Regions from separate parts of the Kushneria konosiri genome, predicted to be linked through region 1. Evidence: predicted binding sites of a transcription regulator. Region 1 holds the regulator's gene; the other holds the start of a gene.

Region 1 (4,291 bases):
ACCCGCTCGCAGGCCTGATGAGGTCACGGGACTCGCTCACGGCCCGATTGGCACGTCTGGTCGATGCGCCCATTACGGTTCGACTGTACGCTCAGGGTCCCGGACGCGGACGTCATGACGAACTTTCCGCGCTGGGTCTGACTACCGGCCAGCGGGTCTGGCGGCGGGAGGTTACTCTGGAAGCCGGGGGCGAGGTGCTGGTGGCGGCGCGGTCGGTCATGGCGCTCAGGGGCTGCCCGCCCTGGATGGCCCGCCTGGGCACCCGGGCGCTTGGCCATCAGCTCTTTGCCAGAGCCGCACGGGCACCCAAAAAGTCCATGGTACGGCGCTCGGCCATCGAAATGACCCGGGATGCCCCGGGATTTCTGGATCTGCCGGTTGCGTGGGGACGGCGCTCACTGTTCACCCTGGGGCCTGATCGCCCGCCGCTGCTGGTGCAGGAGTATTTTGTGCATGAGCGCTTCACCCGGTGCCAGCGCCCATGACGCATGAATGACTCGACACCGGGTCATTTCGGGTAGACTCATGTTTTTACGCTGACATCCTCGTTTTACCCTGACTGGAGCCCCGACGATGCCGTCGCCCCTCGCTCGTCTCCCTGACTTCATGCGTCTGACCCGGCTTGACCGGCCCATCGGCACCTGGCTTTTGATGTGGCCAACGCTGGCGGCTCTGTGGCTGGCCGGCGATGGCCTGCCCACCCGGCATAATCTGATCATTTTCATTCTGGGGGTCTATGTCATGCGCGCAGCGGGGTGCGTGATCAATGACTACGCCGACCGCCACTTCGATGCCCACGTCAAGCGTACCCATGATCGACCGCTGGCGACCGGGCGCATCAGCGAGCGCGAGGCGCTGACGCTGTTTGGCGTGCTGCTGGCCATCGCCTTTGTGCTGGTGTGTTTCACCAACGCCTACACCATCATGCTGTCATTCGGCGCTGCAGCACTGGCCGCCAGCTACCCGTTCATGAAGCGCTATACCCATCTGCCGCAGGTGGTACTGGGGGCGGCGTTCGGCTGGAGCATTCCCATGGCCTTCGGCGCCGAGCAGGGCCATGTGCCGGCGGTGGCCTGGTGGCTCTTTTTTGCCAATATTGTCTGGACGCTGGTGTATGACACCTGGTATGCCATGGTCGATCGCGACGATGATCTGAAAATCGGCATCAAGTCGACCGCTGTGCTATTCGGCCGGATGGATCTGGTCATCCAGGGCGCACTTCAGGTGCTGATGCTGATGCTGCTGGCGGTTGTAGGTCGCATGGCCGAGCTTGATGGCTTCTACTGGGCATCGCTTATCGCCATCGCCGTTGTGTTCGTGCATCAGCAGCGGCTTTGTCGAACGCGCACCCGTGAGGGCTGCTTTCAGGCCTTTTTGAACAACCACTGGGTAGGCATTCTGCTTTTTGCCGGCATTGCGCTGGCGACCTGGCAGGCTTAATCCTCAGGAAGCGATGGCGTCATCCCCGGTCGCAGTGTCATAAAGTTGTCATATGAAGACGTTTGAATGACGATCACATGACGACGCCCATGACCTGCGCGCCACCGCATAGGTCATCTCGTCAGTCGCCATCGCTATCCGGCAGGGGAAGCCACTCATGTCCAGAACCGTTTTAATCGTCGACGACGAAGCGCCGATTCGTGAAATGATTGCCATGGCGCTCGAGATGGCGGACTTTCGCATTCTCGAGGCCGAGGATGCCAGGAGCGCCCATGAACTGGTGGTCGACGAGCGTCCCGATCTGATCTTACTGGACTGGATGCTGCCGGGCGTCAGCGGCATTGATCTTGCCCGCCGTCTCAAGCGCGAACCCACGACCCGCGACATCCCGATCGTGCTGTTGACGGCCCGCAGTGAGGAAGACAACAAGGTTCAGGGGCTGGAAAGCGGTGCCGATGACTACATCACCAAGCCCTTTTCTCCCCGTGAGCTGATCGCCCGTCTCAAGGCCGTGCTGCGGCGCACGACACCGGCCGGTATCGAGGAGACCGTTGAGGTAGGCGGGCTGATGCTTGACCCCGTCAGCCATCGCGTCAGTGTCGATGGTCGGGCGCTCGAGATCGGCCCGACCGAGTATCGCCTGCTGCAGTTTTTCATGACCCATCAGGAGCGCGCCTACACCCGCACCCAACTGCTTGATCAGGTCTGGGGTGGCAATGTCTATGTCGAGGAGCGCACGGTGGATGTACACATTCGACGGCTGCGCAAGGTGCTGGGTGATGCCCATCAGCATCTGGTGCAGACCGTACGCGGTACCGGCTATCGCTTTTCGTCACGGTAGCCGGCCATGCATTACTGGCTCAACGAACTCTGGCGTCTGGCCTATCTGTCCGCATGCTTTACCATTCTGGGCATGTTGCTGGGCTATCCGGGCTGGGGTCTGGCCCTGGGGCTGGGCATCCATCTCGCCTTTACCCTCAGACACCTGAGGCGACTCTACCGCTGGCTGGAAGCCCCGGTAGATCAACGCCCGCCCGATGGCGAAGGGGTGTGGGGCGATCTGTTCGACCGGCTCTACCGCTACCAGAAGGGCCAGCAGCAGCTTCAAAACCGCCTGCGCTCGGTATTGAAGCGTGTTCAGGAGTCCGCCGAGTCGATGAGCGAAGGGGTCGTGATGCTCGACTCACGCGGCTGTCTGGACTGGTGGAACAGTGCCGCCGAGCGGCTTATCGGGCTGGACAACCGTCAGGACCGCGGCCATCACCTGACCAACTATCTGCGTGATCCCGACTTCATTCGCTATTTCCGTCGGATGGATTACAGCGAGCCGATCACGATCAATGCTCCCACCAACGAGGCACGCACGCTGGCGTGTCAGATCACCCGCTTTGGCGACGACGAACGTCTGTTGATCATTCGCGATGTGACGCGCCTGCAGCGTCTGGAGCAGACTCGACGCGACTTCGTGGCCAACGTCTCCCATGAGCTGCGCACGCCTTTGACGGTGCTGACCGGCTACGTTGAAACCTGGCAGGACAACCATGAGGCGCTGCCCGGCTCGTTCAAGCGCGGCCTGAGCCGTATGCAGGAGCAGACCGTGCGCATGCAGCATCTGGTCGAGGATCTTCTGACCCTGTCACGGCTCGAGACCAGCGAACGCCATCATAATGAGCGCTCCATCGACATGGCAGCGCTGTGCGAACAGATCGCCGAGGACGGACAGGAGCTCTCCGCCGGCAGCCATGAGATCACCTGTCGGCTCGAGGAGACCCGGCGGCTGTTCGGGGATATCGAAGAGCTGCGAAGCGCCCTGTCCAACCTGATCTACAACGCAGTGCGCTACACCTCACCTGGCTGTCACATCACCATCGTCTATCGCCGGTGGGGCAAGGATGGCGCCGCCGTCGAGGTGATCGATAACGGTGAAGGCATCTCCCCCGAGCATCTCCCGCGGCTGACCGAGCGGTTCTACCGGGTCGACAAGAGTCGCTCGGTGGCCAGCGGCGGCACCGGTCTGGGACTGGCCATCGTCAAGCACGTCCTGCTGCGCCACGATGCCCGGCTCGATATCAAAAGCCAGCCCGGCGAAGGCGCCTGCTTTCGCTGCATTTTCCCCGCCACCCGCATGGAGAAGGCGCCCAACTGATGTCCGGGCGCTGTCTCATGACTCACCGCGGCCTGCCAGCCGTCTACTGACGCACGGCGCGGACGTCGGCCAGACCGTGATAGCGCTCCAGCAGCGCCAGCAAGATGGCCTGGCTCTCCACATCCACATTGCCGTGGGTGTCGGCCGGTCGGAAATGCATCTGAAAGGCGCCCAGCGCCTTGCGGGTCGGCTCATCAAAGGTGCCGGTCACACTTACCGGATAACCCCAGAGCCCCAGCGCCCGCTGCAGCTGCGCCATGGACAGTGGTGAGGCGCTCAGCTCACGCTGATAGCGGGTCACGACGTGACGTTCGGGCCAGGCACCGACCCCGGCCTCGTGAAGGCGCTGCCAGGGAAAGAACGGGCCCGGATCAACCTTGCGGCCGGGCGCGATGTCGCTGTGGCCCAGCACGTTTTCCGGCGCGATGTGGTAGCGATCAACGATATCCCGGGCCAGGGCAGTCACCAGCTCGATCTGGGCCCGACTGTAGGGATCCCAGACCATGCCGTCAGGCGAGGTGTAATGGCCGCGATTGACGATCTCGATGCCGATCGAGGTGTCGTTGAGATTGACGCGATCCGCCCAGCTGCTGACACCGGCATGCCAGGCTCTTTTACTCTCATCGACCAGCTGCATGACCACTGGCTGATTCTGATACTCCCCCGGAGTGGCCGTGACCAGGTAATGGGCACTGACGTTGCCTC
Region 2 (4,291 bases), 1.2 Mb from region 1:
GCAACTCAGGTAGCAATGGTACAAGTGCCAAGGACAGTGGGTCTCGCCAGACAGCCGCAAGCGCCAACAGCGATAATTCAGGGGCTTCAGCGCTTTCCATGGCTGAGCAGAACAAGGCCACGCTGGATGAAATGCAACAGGTCGAATTCAGTGGAATGGTTGAGTTCGGTTACAGCTATCAGGACTGGAGCGAAAGCAGCAAGGACAAGGCAGGAGATCTCGACTTCAACAAGCTCGTGCTTGCCATTGATGGCGAACACGATGATTTCCTGTATTCCATGGAGTACCGTTTTTACAACGGCTACAACTTCCTGAAAAAAGGCTGGCTTGGCTACAAGGTCGATGATGAAAATACCGTCAAGGCAGGTCTGGTGCAGACCCCCTTTGGCAACATGCCCTATGGCTATCTGGGCTGGTATGGCAACCTGCCTTATCTGGCCGGTTTTAACGACAATCAGAACGCCGGGGTTCTCTGGGAGCGTGATGCCGGACCATGGAACACATCATTGGCGTTCTTTAAGTCCGACAACCTTGGCGACGACAATCAGCACTACGGTGCCAATGCGATTGGAAGTAGCGAACAGGGTAATAGCGAGGAAAATCAGTTGGCCGCGCGAGCTGCCTACACTTTTGGCCATGGTACCGACTACACCACCGAAGTGAATGCCTCGGTCAAGGGCGGACAGCTTTATAATAATAATACCAATGACAGCGGCAGCAACTGGTCGGCAGCACTGGGAGTCAGCGGCAGCTACGGTAACTGGCTGGCCATGGCACAGGCCACGACCTATAAATACGATGCCGAAAATGCTCCTGAGTCAGAAACCCAGATTTCAGACAACGTTGTTCAGGTCGGCGCGTTCAACTTCAACTATCTGATCCCTGCCGAGGCCGAGATGTATACGGCAAGTCTTGGCTACAGCATGGATGTCGACTGGGGCCCGGTCGAAAACATTTATTTCTACAACGACTTCAGCTACATCAATCCGCGTGGCGATTACTCCCCCTACAACGGCGGCTTTGGCGATGTCGACAATCCGATGTTTAACGATATCGGCCTTAAGCTGACGGCAGGTCCGTACTATCTCTGGGCGGATATAGCCTCCAACAAGAACGGGCTGGGCTATTTCGGCTCAGGTGATGCCAACAAGTGGAACACACAGTTTATCACCACTTTCGGCTTCAATTTCTGATCGTTCAGAAAGCACAAAAAACCCCGGCCATGGCCGGGGTTTTTTAATGCATCGACAGGTCAGGTCAACGTATTGAAATGCTCAAGGCCCTCGGCAAAGCGGGTCTTGTAGCGTTCAAACACGGCCGGGTCGCGCTTGAAGGCACGCAGCACGGCATCTTCCTGAAAATTGACCACCTCTGGCGCCTGTGACAGCGCATCAACGCTGGAGCGCTCATTAAAGCCGGTGCGCAGATCACTGCCGGCGTGGCGATACCAGCGAGCCAGACCGAACGTGGTGAAAAAGGCTTCAAGCCTCGGGTCCGCTGTCGTGACTCGCATCGCCGTCGACTCTCCCAGCCGAGTCACCAGCCGCCGTCCATGACCACGGCCACGCTTTTTCTCGGGCGTGGCCAGAAGCCGGAGTGCCACGCCACGCCCTTCCACTTCAAGCGTGAGCAGGGCCACCGAGCAAAGTTTTCTGTTGTCATCAAAAAGGGCCACGATACGGGCCGATTCCTGCTCCAGCAGTCGGCTGACGCCGGCAAATTCCACCAGAGGCGCCAGTCCCGCTTCCCGTCCGAACACGCTGGCACAGAGCATGGCCAGACAGGCATCCCGATCCCGTGATTCGGTGATATATGAAATCTTCAAAGCTGCATCTGCCCGCCGTTCAAAACGGCCATGATGCCACGCGCCTCTCGTATCTGGCTAACCTCTCGCCATGATTGACCTCTCTAAAACCCGTCAGCGTCGCTGTCACGCTTTTGACACACCTTCGCCACACGATTGCCATGTGCACCTTTCAGCATATCGGCGCAGCAGATATTTCTATAAAGACAGCGCGGAGCACATCATGGTCAAGGGTTTCAAAGGCATCGTCGGGATGGCGGCACTGTCCACGCTGGCACTGGGCGCAACACCAGCCCTTGCAGCTACGGAAGTCGTCTGGTGGCACGCGATGGAGGGCAGTCTGGGGGAAAAGGTCAACGAGATTGCCGAGAACTTTAACCAGTCTCAGTCGGACTACGTCGTCAAGCCGGTCTACAAGGGCACCTACAGTGAGAACCTGACCTCGACCATCGCTGCGTTTCGCGCCGGCAAGGCGCCTGCCATTACGCAGGTCTATGAAGTCGGCACTGCCACCATGATGAATGCCCGGGGCGCCATCTATCCGGTATATGAGCTGATGGCCGATACCGGCCAGCCCTTCGATCCCGCCGCCTATCTGCCGGCCGTGACCGGGTATTACAGCACCACCGACGGCCACATGCTGTCACTGCCCTTCAACTCATCGACCCCCGTGGTCTATTACAACCGGGACCTGTTCAAAAAGGCAGGGCTTGATCCCGATGCACCGCCGACCACCTGGGAAGCCGTGGCCGAGGCAGGCAAAACAATCGTCGACAGCGGCGCGGCCAACTGCGGCTTTACGACCACCTGGCCGAGCTGGATTCAGCTCGAAAACTTCGCGGCGCGCCAGAACATCCCGTTTGCCAGCGAGCAAAACGGCTTTGGCGGGCCTTCGGCGCGACTCGTCTTCAACGACAGCGATGCGATCATCTCCCACGTGCAGGATCTGATCGACTGGCAGAAAAGTGGCGTATTTCGCTACGGCGGCCGTGAGGATCAGGCCTCACCGCGCTTTTTCTCCGGCGACTGCGCCATGCTGATGGCGTCATCGGCCAGCTACGCCAGCGTTCGTGACAATACCGAAAACTTCGAATTCGGCGTAGCCCCCCTGCCCTGGGATCCAAAGGTCATCGATCAGCCTGAAAACTCGATCATCGGTGGCGCCTCGCTATGGGTGCTCAAGGGCCAGAGTGAAGACGTCTATAAAGGCGTCGCCCGGTTCTTTGACTATCTCTCCTCCCCGGAAGTACAGGCCGACTGGCACCAGTTCACGGGCTATCTGCCCATTACCGACAAGGCCTACGCACTGACCCGCGAACAGCATTTCTACGATGAAAACCCCGGCACCGAGATCGCGCTCAAGCAGATGACCAGCACTGAGCCGACCGATAATTCGCGCGGCCTGCGTCTGGGCAACATGCCTCAGATTCGCGACGTCATCGAAGAAGAGCTCGAGCGGGCCCTCAACGGTGACAAGAGTGCAAGGCAGGCGCTCGATGACGCCGCGGACCGTGGCAATGAGCTTCTCGAGCAGTTCGAGCGCAGCGTCAGCTGATCCCCCGTTCCGCCCCGGCATGGTATCGCCGGGGCGCGAACTGATGGTTTCCCGCCCCCTTCGGATAACGCTTTCAACTCATGTCCACCTTTCAGCGTCATCGCCTTGCACCATGGATGCTCATGGCACCGCAGCTCATCATCGTGCTGGTGTTCTTTTTCTGGCCAGCCGTGACGGCTCTTCGACAATCCTTTTATGTGCAGGATGCCTTCGGTCTGGGAGAGACCTTCGCCGGTCTTTCAAACTTCACGCGAGTACTGGCCTCCGGCAGCTACCATGAGGCGCTCTTCAACACGGCCATCTTCAGTGTCAGCGTGGCCTTCGGCGCCATGGCAATTGCGCTGCTGCTGGCCACCATGGCCGACCGAGTACTGAAGGCCAGCCGTGTCTACCGAACGCTTTTGATCTGGCCCTATGCCGTGGCCCCCGCTGCAGCCGGCGTTTTGTGGATGTTCATGCTCGATCCCACGCTGGGGGTGCTGACCAGGGGGCTGAGCGCTCTGGGCATTCACTGGGACTTTCGACTCAACGGTCATCAGGCCATGGCACTGGTGATCGTGGCCGCCATCTGGCAACAGATGAGCTACAACTTCGTGTTTTTTCTGGCCGGCCTGCAGGGCATTCCGGCCAGTCTGATGGAGGCCGCAGCCATTGATGGTGCCGGCCCCTGGCGACGCTTCTGGACCATCACCTTTCCGCTGCTCTCGCCCATCAGCTTCTTTCTGCTGGTCATGAACACGATCTACGCCTTTTTCGACACCTTCGGCACCATCGACACCACCACCGGCGGCGGGCCGGGCGGCGCGACCCGCACGCTGGTCTACAAGCTTTATCAGGACGGCATCATCGGGCTGGACCTGGGCGGTTCGGCGGCACAGTCGGTGCTTTTGATGCTGATGGTGGGTCTTTTGACGCTGATTCAGTTTCGCTAC

Evidence for each region. Region 1 encodes PhoB, which activates phosphate uptake and scavenging genes when phosphate is short. Its sites were predicted from a motif close to TGTCATANNNNTGTCANA; they were not measured.
Region 2: ugpB (sn-glycerol-3-phosphate ABC transporter substrate-binding protein UgpB) is a predicted target of PhoB. The motif match lies at 1,929-1,946, and genes of this name have one in related genera.

What each region holds. Positions count from the first base shown of each region.
Region 1 is NZ_CP021323.1:1,242,986-1,247,276, reverse strand. Features, by position in the region: gene B9G99_RS05820 (chorismate--pyruvate lyase family protein) at 1-485, shown strand, start outside; gene ubiA (4-hydroxybenzoate octaprenyltransferase) at 574-1,440, shown strand; gene phoB (phosphate regulon transcriptional regulator PhoB) at 1,598-2,281, shown strand; gene phoR (phosphate regulon sensor histidine kinase PhoR) at 2,288-3,586, shown strand; gene B9G99_RS05800 (N-acetylmuramoyl-L-alanine amidase) at 3,630-4,291, opposite strand, start outside.
Region 2 is NZ_CP021323.1:7,603-11,893, forward strand. Features, by position in the region: gene B9G99_RS00020 (hypothetical protein) at 1-1,193, shown strand, start outside; gene B9G99_RS00025 (hypothetical protein) at 1,253-1,825, opposite strand; gene ugpB (sn-glycerol-3-phosphate ABC transporter substrate-binding protein UgpB) at 2,028-3,359, shown strand; gene ugpA (sn-glycerol-3-phosphate ABC transporter permease UgpA) at 3,440-4,291, shown strand, end outside.